Regions from separate parts of the Planococcus versutus genome, predicted to be linked through region 1. Evidence: riboswitches for the same ligand, from Rfam matches in the RefSeq annotation. Region 1 holds a riboswitch; the other holds the start of a gene.

Region 1 (5,431 bases):
AGGTGGTCGCTGCGAAATGAAGCAATTTCTTATTTTAACGCAAAAAGAGTGTTTGGAAAATATACGGAATTATAAAATTTTCTGGATACCCGCAGTTTTCATTCTTTTAGGGATTACCGAGCCTGTAGTCAATTATTTCCTTCCTCAAATCTTGGAGTCCTCCGGCGGTTTACCAGATGGCGCAGTGTTAGAATTACCAACACTTATGCCAGAACAACTATTGATAGCGGTCATGGAACAATTTCAAACGATTGGTATGGCTGTACTGATTTTAGCTTATATGGGAAGCATAGCTGGAGAACGAAAAAGCGGGACAGCCACTTTGCTGTATGTTCGGCCACTTTCTTTTTCAGCTTATTTTCTAAGCAAATGGGCAGTCGCTTCTGTTGTTTCCTTGGTTAGTGTCTGGCTTGGCTTTCTGGCGGGCTATTATTACACATTCCTTTTTTTTGGAGAAGTTGGATTTGGCAAGCTTGTTCAACTAATGGGAACGTATAGCATTTGGGTAGTGCTCATTTTAACGATTGTTTTAGCAGCAAGCGCCGTTTCACCAAATGGCGGAATTGCAGCGGCGGTTGCATTTGCAACATACCTGATCTTGCAACTAACGGATAGCTTATTCGGTACGACTTGGTCCATGTCACCGGTGAAAATCCCGCAGTACGGAGCGGCTTGGTTAACGGCATCTTCCGATGGAGGTAGTCTCGTAGGAGCTATCGGAATAGCTGTTTTATGTATTTTTCTTTTAAGCGTTTTAGGTAGTGTGGCATCACGAAAAAATAAAGCCAAGACCAAAGTTTGAGTTGCCGCTCACAAATCTACTGAGAAACTTGCACGTTTTTTAGTACAACGAGTAGCATGGATTAAAGGAGTGGAAACAAATGCTACATCATGTAGAAGTCAATGTTTCAAATATATGACGTTTCATGCAGTTTCATGTGCGCAAGTAGACGAAATGACTGAAAAAATGAGACAATTGGGTATGTGAATTTTATACGAAGACCTTCATCCCTATGCAGTGTTTCTAGAAGGATCTGATCGTTTGAAAATCGAAATTGTAGCACCGAATTAAGTAGATGAAAAGATGGAGCCGACTCCGATGGTTCGAATGAAGATTGAATAGAGGGTAGTACATGAAAAAAATGATAGTACTTATGCTGTTAGTGATACTGGCATGGAGTGGTATTTGGATCAGTAACAAGTGGGTACAAACTACGGAATACACGATAGCGTCTGAAGAGTTGCCAGCTGCTTTTAATGGAGCGACTATTGTTCAGGTATCAGACTTGCATAATGCCACGTTCGGAAAAGATCAATCGTCACTGATTAAAAAGGTAGCAGCGGCCAATCCGGACGTCATTTTTTTGACGGGTGATCTTATCGACAGCAATCGTTATGATTTAGAGGCTAGCTTGGTATTAGTTGATGCGCTTGTCGAGATGAGTAAAGTGTATTACGTGACAGGAAACCACGAAGTGGCTTCCAATAATATTGAGGAAATAACAGCTGCGTTGCGTAAACGAGATGTCGTGGTTTTGGAAGATGAGCAAGTTGAATGGGAAAAAGGACAATCGTCAATCCAGCTTGCAGGAATCAACGATCCTTTGACAGAACCTAAGATACACGGGGACGAAGCTACGCAAGAGAGTCTTGAGCATGCGCAACTGACAGACAACTTTACCTTGTTGTTAGCGCATCGTCCTGAATATTTTCCGATTTATGCAGAAGCTGGAGTGGATGTAGTGTTTTCAGGACATGCCCACGGCGGCCAAATTCGAATTCCTGGACTTGGCGGTTTGGTTGCTCCAGGACAAGGCTGGTTTCCGAAAGTAACGGAAGGGATCTTTGAAAAAGATCAATCGAAAATGGTTGTTAGTCGTGGACTTGGCAATAGTACTTTTCCTGTCCGTATTTTTAATCTGCCTGAAATTGTCGTAGTGACATTGAAGAAAGAGTAAAGCTGAAGTGGATGCAGCTTTTTCTATTCAATAGTCTTCTGACTATCTTTTTGAATCTGGAGGATGCCTGACAGTTTAAGACAATGAACGCAAACAAGGAGGTCTACTTAACATGATTAAAAAAAGAGAAGTGACATTGCATCGCTACTCCTCGAAACGATCAATCGGTTACGATTTGCCCACACATCAGCTGGAGTTTACACGATTGCCTTTAGAAATTATTGAAAAAGATGCTAAAGATCCGTTAAAGCATTTTATTATTATTAAAGCACGCGGAGAAGATGTGGGTTTTTTCGAATTGGATGAATCGGAAGACCGAAAAAAATATTCGAACAATCCAAAAGCCTTATTATTGAGAGGGTTTTCTGTAAATCCGAAATATCAAGGGCGAGGAATTGCGACAGGGTCTATTTTTGCACTTCCAGAGTTTATGAAAATGGAGTTTCCAGATTTCGATCAAGTGGTGTTAGGTGTCAATGCGCGTAACATTCCTGCGCAACGCTTATACCAAAAAGCAGGATTTGAAGATACAGGTAGACGAATTATGCGCTCTAAAGGAGAGCAGCTTGTAATGTCTTTACACACCAATAAAGCCAAGTGAGATATAATTTCTCACTTGGCTTTATTGGTTTTTTTAAAAGGTCATTTTTCTAGGGCTTCTAGCTTTTATCCGAAATAAAGCTGCTTATGCACGCTGCAGCCTGGATTAAAAGACAAAGAACAGTTGGGACAAGTAGATGCACAGGCTAAATATTCATCGATAGTAAGTTCATGCCCGCAGCTCCCGCATAGTACTGCTTTTTCTTGGAACTGGTCTTTTGGCCAAACTTGATGGTTACCGCAGCCTGTAGCTTGGTGGCATTCGAAGCAGGGAAAGTAGTGCTGACAGCAAAAAAACTTGATGGCAATTCGGTCGATGGGTGAATGGTAATGAGCACAACGTGTTTCGGCATCTACTCTGACGCCTTTCACTGCATGGTGATGAGACATAGTAACTCGTCCTTTCTGAAATAGCGATAGGCTTTAAAATAGACAGTTGTTTAAGGGATATAGAATTCGACTTGACTGGAGTTCGTTGGAAGTATCAGCTAAATGTATATAGTTCGATTTCTTACTATGCTACTATGAAAGAGACGAAACTACGAATCTAATTCTTCGGGGCAAGGTGAAATTCCTTACCGGCGGTGAGCAGGAAACTGCAAGTCCGTGACCCGGTTGGACGATAACTCGCATAGGCCACTATGCGTAAAGCGTTCAAACGGTGGAGCTGGTGAAACTCCGGCACCGACAGTTACAGTCTGGATGGGAGAAGAATCTAGAAATCGGTTTCGTTATGTGTCTCTTCTTTTCAATGAGTTAAAATTGAAAGGAGGAATTTGTATGACCAAAAACCTTTATCAGGGAGAAGTCTCTGGAAATACAAGTCAACGGTCTTTCACCCTGCTCATTTCCTCAGCGGAAAACGAGCTTCTTCAAGGTACAAAAAATTGCCATCCAACTGGCCGTCTTGATAAAGAAGTAAGGCACATGTATAGCTATCTACAAATTCAAACCCTTCTGAACGATCCCTTTCTCACCACCCATACGCCCCTTGGTGGAAAGTACCCAATAAATCGCACGATCTCAATTGAATATGTTTTGAACAGAACGGAGGAGTGTGCCTAAATGTTTACAGGTATTGTTGAAGAAGTCGGACAGGTTGCCTCAGTTCGCTCTAAGCCACAAGCAATGGAGTTAACCATTTCCTGTGCGCTAATTTTAGAAGACGTTAAACGTGGAGACAGCATTTCCATTAATGGCGTTTGTTTAACTATTTCTACATTCAGTTCTAAGACATTCACAGTGGATGTCATTCCGGAAACGGTCAAGTCTTCAACTATGAGTGGATTAAAAGCAGGAGCACGGGTGAATTTAGAACGTGCGATGCCGGCTAACGGCCGTTTTGGCGGCCATTTTGTCAGTGGTCATATTGATGGCGTTGGCGTTATCCGTTCAGTAAAAAAAGAAGCGAATGCTATGACTAAAACGATTGAACTGGAACCTCGACTCATGAAGTATATGATGCTAAAAGGCTCTATCGCTGTTGATGGAACTTCCTTGACCATTTTTTATCTCGACCACAATTCAGTAACCATTTCTCTGATTCCAACTACGCGAGAAGATTCGCTGTTAGGCGAAAAAGGCATTGGGGAAAAGGTCAATATTGAATGTGATTTACTGGCAAAGTATACGGAACGCATTCAAACAGCAGAACCAAAAATCAGTAGAAACTGGCTGGCGGAAAATGGATTTTAAAAGGAGGCGCTGAGAAAATGTTCTACACAGTAGAAAAAGCCATTGAAGAATTGAAAAAAGGCAAAACCATCATCGTCATCGATGACGAAGACCGAGAAAACGAAGGTGATTTTGTCGCATTGGCAGAATTCGCTTCCCCTGAAATCGTCAATTTGATGGCGACTGAAGGACGAGGCTTGATCTGCGTACCACTTGCCCAATCAATCGCTCAAAATTTACAAATTGGTCTTATGACAGACCATAATACAGATGAATATGGAACTGCTTTTACGATCAGTGTGGATCATAAAGATACAACGACAGGCATTAGTGCTTTTGAACGTTCTCATACAATTACGAGCTTAGTCAAGCCAACTGCGAAAGCAACAGACTTTAAACGTCCTGGTCATGTTTTCCCATTGATCGCAAAAAATGGCGGCGTCCTAGAACGGACAGGGCATACTGAAGCGGCGGTGGATTTAGCGAAACTTGCCGGTTCGTCTCCAGCAGGAGTTATATGTGAAATCATGAATGCGGATGGCACGATGGCGCGAGTGGATGATTTGTTACAAGTGTCTGAACGGCTCGGTCTAGGTATTTTGACGATTAAAGATTTAGTAACGTACCAACAAGAACAGCAAAACATGACAACTTATTAATCTACTAGAGGAGATGGACTTAAATGACGATACATTTTGAAGGATATTTAAATGGTGAAGGATTACGAATCGGAATAGTGGTTGGACGTTTTAACGAGTTTATTACGAGTAAATTATTGGGCGGTGCAGAAGATGCGCTAAAACGCCACGGTGTTAGTGAAGAGGATGTGTCGATTGCTTGGGTGCCAGGAGCTTTTGAAATTCCGCTTGTAGCGAAAAAGATGGCGATGAGTGGGAAGTATGATGCCATCATCACGCTAGGGACAGTTATTAGAGGCGCTACTCCTCACTTTGACTATGTTTGCAGCGAAGTCGCTAAAGGTGTTTCAAGAGCGAGTGACCATGCAGATATTCCAGTCATTTTTGGTGTTTTAACAACAGATTCTATTGAACAGGCGATTGAACGCGCTGGAACAAAAGCTGGGAACAAAGGCTGGGAATCAGCAGCTGGAGCCATTGAAATGGCAAACTTGATGAAAAAATTATAAGTCAAAACTCCTGAGCTGTTGCTCAGGAGTTTTTTTGAAAAGGTTGAAATCT
Region 2 (5,431 bases), 890 kb from region 1:
TCGCTACGACACCAATCGTACCTGATAACATCGCGTTGTTAATCGCAAACGAACCTGCATCGGTTTCCGTATTTGCTCCTCCACCTAAAGACAGGTTTATGACGTCCATTTCTTGAATAACTGCTTCTTCAATTGCTGCAATGATCCCAGAAGTTGAACCACTTCCATATGCACCTAGTACACGGTAGGCATACAAGTCAACTTTCGGCGCAATTCCTTTAATGCCGTATTCGTTTGCTCCAATTGCAGCAATTGTGCCTGCAACATGTGTTCCATGTGATGTATAAAATGAACTCCCGTTTGCATTAAATTCGGGTTGAGTTGACACACGTTCAGACGGTCTTGTTTCTGATGCATCGTCTATCGCACGTGATTTTGTGTAAACAGTTGGGTTAAACGGAATAAAGTTTTTTCCGCCTTTATAAATGCCCGTAAATTCTGGATGGTCTGGATCAATCCCTGTATCAAGAACTGCAACTTTCACTCCTTGACCTTCCAACCCCTCTTGCCACAAAGGCTCAATACCTAAGAAAGAGATACTATTGTCCATTGCTGCATCAACATCTCCAGCAGCAGTGGTTTTCGGTGTTTCCATTGCATGAACCTCTGTATCAGGTTCAACCAATGTTACGCCTTCGATTGTTAAAATTTTATCCAAATCTTTTGCTTTTACGGTTGCTGCAAATCCATTAAGAACCGTGTCATAAGCAAAACCTTCTTTAACAATTATGTTTAAAGCACGCATTTCTTTTTTAGCTAATGCTTGCTGCGCTTTTACATTCTTTTTGACTTTTGTTTTGGCATCATTAGAAAATGCTTTGCCTTTTGACTTTACAATTGCACGTTCAAGTCCCACTGGTTTTTTTGACAAGTGGACAATTACATCGACTGTCTCCTCACCAGACTTTTTTTCAAGTGCTTTGTGAAGTCGTGGCTGACTGTCGATCACACGAAGTTGATCGGCGATAGCTGCTTTGATTTCCATTTGACTTTGCGTTTGTTGGTTTTCTTTAACAGAAAGATTTTGCTCTGCTGAAACCGAGAACGGTGACAGGAGCGAAAAAACCAACACGAAAGTCAGAATGGCGCTGAAAAGTTTAATAAAATTGACTTTTGACAATTTCCATTTCCCCTTTGCTTTTTTGTTCACACAAATCAGAATTGCATGACAATTCGAATGTTAACATAAGGAGAGAAGAAATTGTATGTTTCTTGAATATAAAGAATAATAGGGGTATGTATAAATATTTTGTAAACTGTAATAATACTTAAAATAATTTTCATAATTAGAGCTAATTTTTTAAAATTCGGTATCTACACATTATGAGTTTTTTTAATAGACTAAATCTCACAACACTTCTTTAATATTATTAGTTCCATTTCCATTCTTTTTTGTTTAAATAATAAATTTCAATCTTCTTTTTATTTTTTATATTATAATCTTGCTTTGTTGTATTTATATTCATTGTTTATCAAGACATTTTCATATGATTATTCATTAAAGCATTTAATTAGTTGTGTAATTTCACAAACGACAAAAACAGGTAGCGAAAAGTTTTGCTTTTCGCTACCTGTTTTTTCGTATCACCATCCTGTTAAATTAAAATGGCGCATCGTTTTTTATTTTATGACAAATAATAGGTACGCTGCTTTTCAATCCAATTGTGCATGCTGCTAAACATAAGCAAGACAATAGCTGTCAAAAGAACGCCTTTAATTAAGTTAAATGGTAAAATCCCTAAAACGATCGTCCCGAATAGAGCAGTTCCCGTTTCTGCAGGCATGTTGAGGAAATACGTATACATCGGCAAAAAGACAAAATAATTTAAAACACTCATTCCAATTGCCATCGACAATGTACCGACTGCTAAGCCGAATGCCATTCCTTTTTTCGTCGCCACTTTTTGATAAATAAAATAAACGGGCAAAATAAACAGCAAACTCGTCACTAAATTTGCCATATGACCAACAGGTACTCCAGTAGGACTTCCTGCAAAAAGCCAATCTAGCACGTTTTTAAAGAAAGCAACTAATATTCCTGCTACTGGCCCCATCGTAATTGCTGCGATTAATGCAGGCACATCACTAAAATCCACTTTTAAAAAAGCAGGTAGCGCTGGCAATGGGAAGTTAAAAAGCATTAATATAAAAGAAATACTGCTCAACATTCCAATGACAATCATCGTTTGTAACTTTTTATTCTTCATGTTCCTCTCTCCTTGTAGTGATTCACCAGAAGAAAAGTTTAGACCTCGCATTTACATATAAAAACCCTTAAGCATTAATTACTTAAAGGAGAAAAGGCACACTTAACAAGCGTTCCGTCTACATGTAAACGACAAACGTCCGCACCTTCACCTTCTCCCATCCAGACTATACTGTCGGCTTTGGAGTCTCACCAAATCCTGCGTTTTACGGCTCGCGGGCTTATGAACAGAGTTCAATTACCGCCGGTAGGGACTTGCACCCTGCCCCGAAGATGAATCGTTATTTTGTTATAGCCTAATCGTAGTATAAAAAAGCAGTGTTGTAAACAAATTTGTTTACAACACTGCTTTTCTCATTGCGCTGTCCATTCCAGTAAATTTGGTGCTATAGGAATTGGCAAAGGTAGGCTAAAGTCAAAGCCATTCCAATTGACTGGTTGCAGCCCTTCGATTTTAGCTTCTTTATGAAATGAATTGGCTGTTAATGTCAGACTTTCGATCATTCGTACAGCGTCTAACTGATTGATGGCATTTAAGTCGACTTCTGTTTCAAATCGAACTGTCACAAGCTTATCAGTTTCAATTACTTGAAAAACTAAGTCTTCGGGAATTGTTCCACTATACAAATCACTCGGACTTTTAGTGAGTGAACTAATAGCTTCGCTCACTGAAGCAAAAGGCATATCGTATCCTGGCGCAAGATAAATGTCACCATTTTTTGCAGCCACTGAGTAGTAAGCAAGATTTTCTTGAGTAGGCACTCTACTTTCAACAGGACCAATTTGAGAAAACTCTGCAGCTGATCCGTCTTTATTGACCACTTCAATTTGATCTGCATCGTTAAAACTTGCTGATAGTGTATTGAAATAGATACCTATACTTGCAGAAGCCTTATCGTATTGATGATCTTGTGGCAACATATGACGAATGCCTGTAGTAGTTTTTTCTAATGTCCCAATATAAGGATGATAGTTATCAAAACCGAGTGCTTTTTCATTAATATCATCAGCGTATTTTTGGTACAACTCTAAAGATGTGGGGACCAAACTTTTAAAATCGCTCGCAATTTCTTCAGCTGGAATCAAGAACGTCACAGGCACTACAATTGCTTGCACAGTCAGTCCAATAGTCATAACAGTTTGATCACTAATCTCGCTTTCATAAACCGCCGTTCTCACTGTATCTTCTACTTGTGCTGTAGAAAACTGATCCGATTCACTTTCGTTAGAATCCTCAACTTCTGATAATTCGTTGTTTTCCTTCATTGTTGCTGATGACTCATCTGCTGCATCACTAGAATCATTTTTTGTTTGAGCAAAGTCAATTCCGTTTTGACTAATGATCGAAGAAACTAAAATACCCATAGCTATAAAAGCTAATGCTGCAATCAAAATTGGTAACCACGGTTTCCGAGGTTTCTTCACTGATTTTCGTTGAACTAATTGATTGTAAACTCTTTTTTTTGACCGGTTGTCTTTTATCTCGGGGAACTCCTTTAACAAATCTTCGATAGCGTCATCGGTCCATTTGTTATTCGGCATTGTCATCTCCCCTTTCTCTAGCTACTAATTTTTCGCGTAAAGCTTTTATTGCACGATGTTGCGTAGTTTTTACTTTTCCTTCAGTCCAAACTAAAATTTCTGCAGTTTCTGCAATCGACAAATCTTGAAAAAACCGCATGATGATGACCATTTTTTGATCGCCAGTACATGTATCTAACGCTTTATACAAAAGTACTTTATCTTCATTTAACAAGGACACTTCTTCTGGAAGTTTTTCAGACGAAACCAATTGCTGTGTTTCCCAATCAAAGTACTCCATTGAATGTTTTGTCCGCACAGCTGCTTTTCGAAAATGATCAATTGCCACATTTTTAGCGATGGAAAAAAGCCATGTTTTTTCGGAGCTTCGTCCTTCAAAACGATCAAACGCACGAAAAGCACGAATGTATACTTCTTGCATTAAGTCTTCTGCTAAATGTCTATTTTTCACAAGATAAATTAAAAATTGAAAGACATCTTGATGATACTCATCATACAATCGATGGAAAACGGAGTCATTCAATATACTCCCTCCGTTCTTAAGATTAGTCGTCTCTGTCTTCGAATAGTTACATGTTTTTCAAAGGCAGGTAAAAGGCAAAAGAAGTTCCTTGTCCTTCAAGGCTTTCTGCGTGTATTTTACCTTCATGAGCTTGAATAATATTACTAGCAATTGCTAAACCAAGACCTGTTCCACCTTTGCCAAGCGTTCTTGCTTTGTTCGCTTTATAAAAACGTTCAAAAACAAATTCTAAATCTTCTTTGGAAATACCGACTCCGGTGTCATTAATTGAAATTTTAGCGTATTCTTGCTGCTGTTCAACACGAACCACTACTTTTCCGTTTTCTGGCGTGTGACGAATAGCGTTATCGATGAGATTTGTCATCACTTGTTCAATTCGGTCTTCATCCATTTCGCTAGTTGCCCAATCATCGAGTTTTGTTTCAAACGATAAGTAGACTTCGTTTTCTTTTGCGATTTGAGTAAACTTAAGAGTCATACGTTCAATAGCACTATTTAATTGAACTATTTCTTTATACAGTCTCATATAGCCCGATTCCATCCGTGCAAGATTCAATAAATCTGTAACTAAACGACCCATTCGTTGTGATTCTTCATAGATGATTCTCGTCATTTCACGTCGCTCTTCTTCTGTCGCTCCAACATCATCTAGAATGGCTTCACTATAACCTTGAAGCATCGCAATTGGAGTTCTTAACTCATGAGAAACATTCGCTATAAAGTCTTCTCTAAGCTTTTCTAAGCGATGTTGTTCGGTCATGTTATGCAACACTGCAACGGCTCCACGAATTGATTCTCCGCTATATAGAGGACTAAAATTGATAGCATAATATGCCCCTTCAATTTCTAATTCTTCTTCAAGTTCTTCTTCAAACCCGAGCACGTGATCCAACATGTGAAGCATTTCTGGTGGCAATGGTTGTGCTTTTGTTGAACCATTTTTAAACATCCATTGTTGCAATAGCTTTTCTGCAGGTGGATTACTTAATAATATAGTTTTGTCTTGATTAAATGTAATAACAGCATCTGCCATTGATGTTAGAATACTTGATAATTGCTCTTTCTCTTGATTGATTACTTCAACATGGTGTTTGAGCTGTCGACCCATTTGATTAAAAGCAATCGCTAATTGACCGATTTCGTCACTTGAAGTCGCTTTC

What was found. Region 1 has a riboswitch for FMN ahead of I858_RS14460 (hypothetical protein). Riboswitches for the same ligand answer to the same signal wherever they lie in the genome.
Region 2: it holds a riboswitch for FMN, as region 1 does, so the genes downstream of both, I858_RS10260 (ECF transporter S component) here and I858_RS14460 (hypothetical protein) in region 1, are expected to answer to the same signal.

Annotation. Positions count from the first base shown of each region.
Region 1 is NZ_CP016540.2:2,875,220-2,880,650, reverse strand. Features, by position in the region: gene I858_RS14485 (ABC transporter ATP-binding protein) at 1-20, shown strand, start outside; gene I858_RS14480 (ABC transporter permease) at 17-802, shown strand; gene I858_RS14475 (metallophosphoesterase) at 1,134-1,958, shown strand; gene I858_RS14470 (GNAT family N-acetyltransferase) at 2,071-2,559, shown strand; gene I858_RS14465 (CHY zinc finger protein) at 2,625-2,948, opposite strand; FMN riboswitch at 3,106-3,276, shown strand; gene I858_RS14460 (hypothetical protein) at 3,339-3,623, shown strand; gene ribE (riboflavin synthase) at 3,624-4,253, shown strand; partial or broken gene ribB (3,4-dihydroxy-2-butanone-4-phosphate synthase) at 4,271-4,879, shown strand; gene ribH (6,7-dimethyl-8-ribityllumazine synthase) at 4,915-5,379, shown strand.
Region 2 is NZ_CP016540.2:1,986,360-1,991,790, forward strand. Features, by position in the region: gene I858_RS10255 (S8 family serine peptidase) at 1-1,120, opposite strand, end outside; gene I858_RS10260 (ECF transporter S component) at 1,626-2,207, opposite strand; FMN riboswitch at 2,353-2,485, opposite strand; gene I858_RS10265 (hypothetical protein) at 2,561-3,748, opposite strand; gene I858_RS10270 (RNA polymerase sigma factor SigX) at 3,738-4,271, opposite strand; gene I858_RS10275 (ATP-binding protein) at 4,318-5,431, opposite strand, start outside.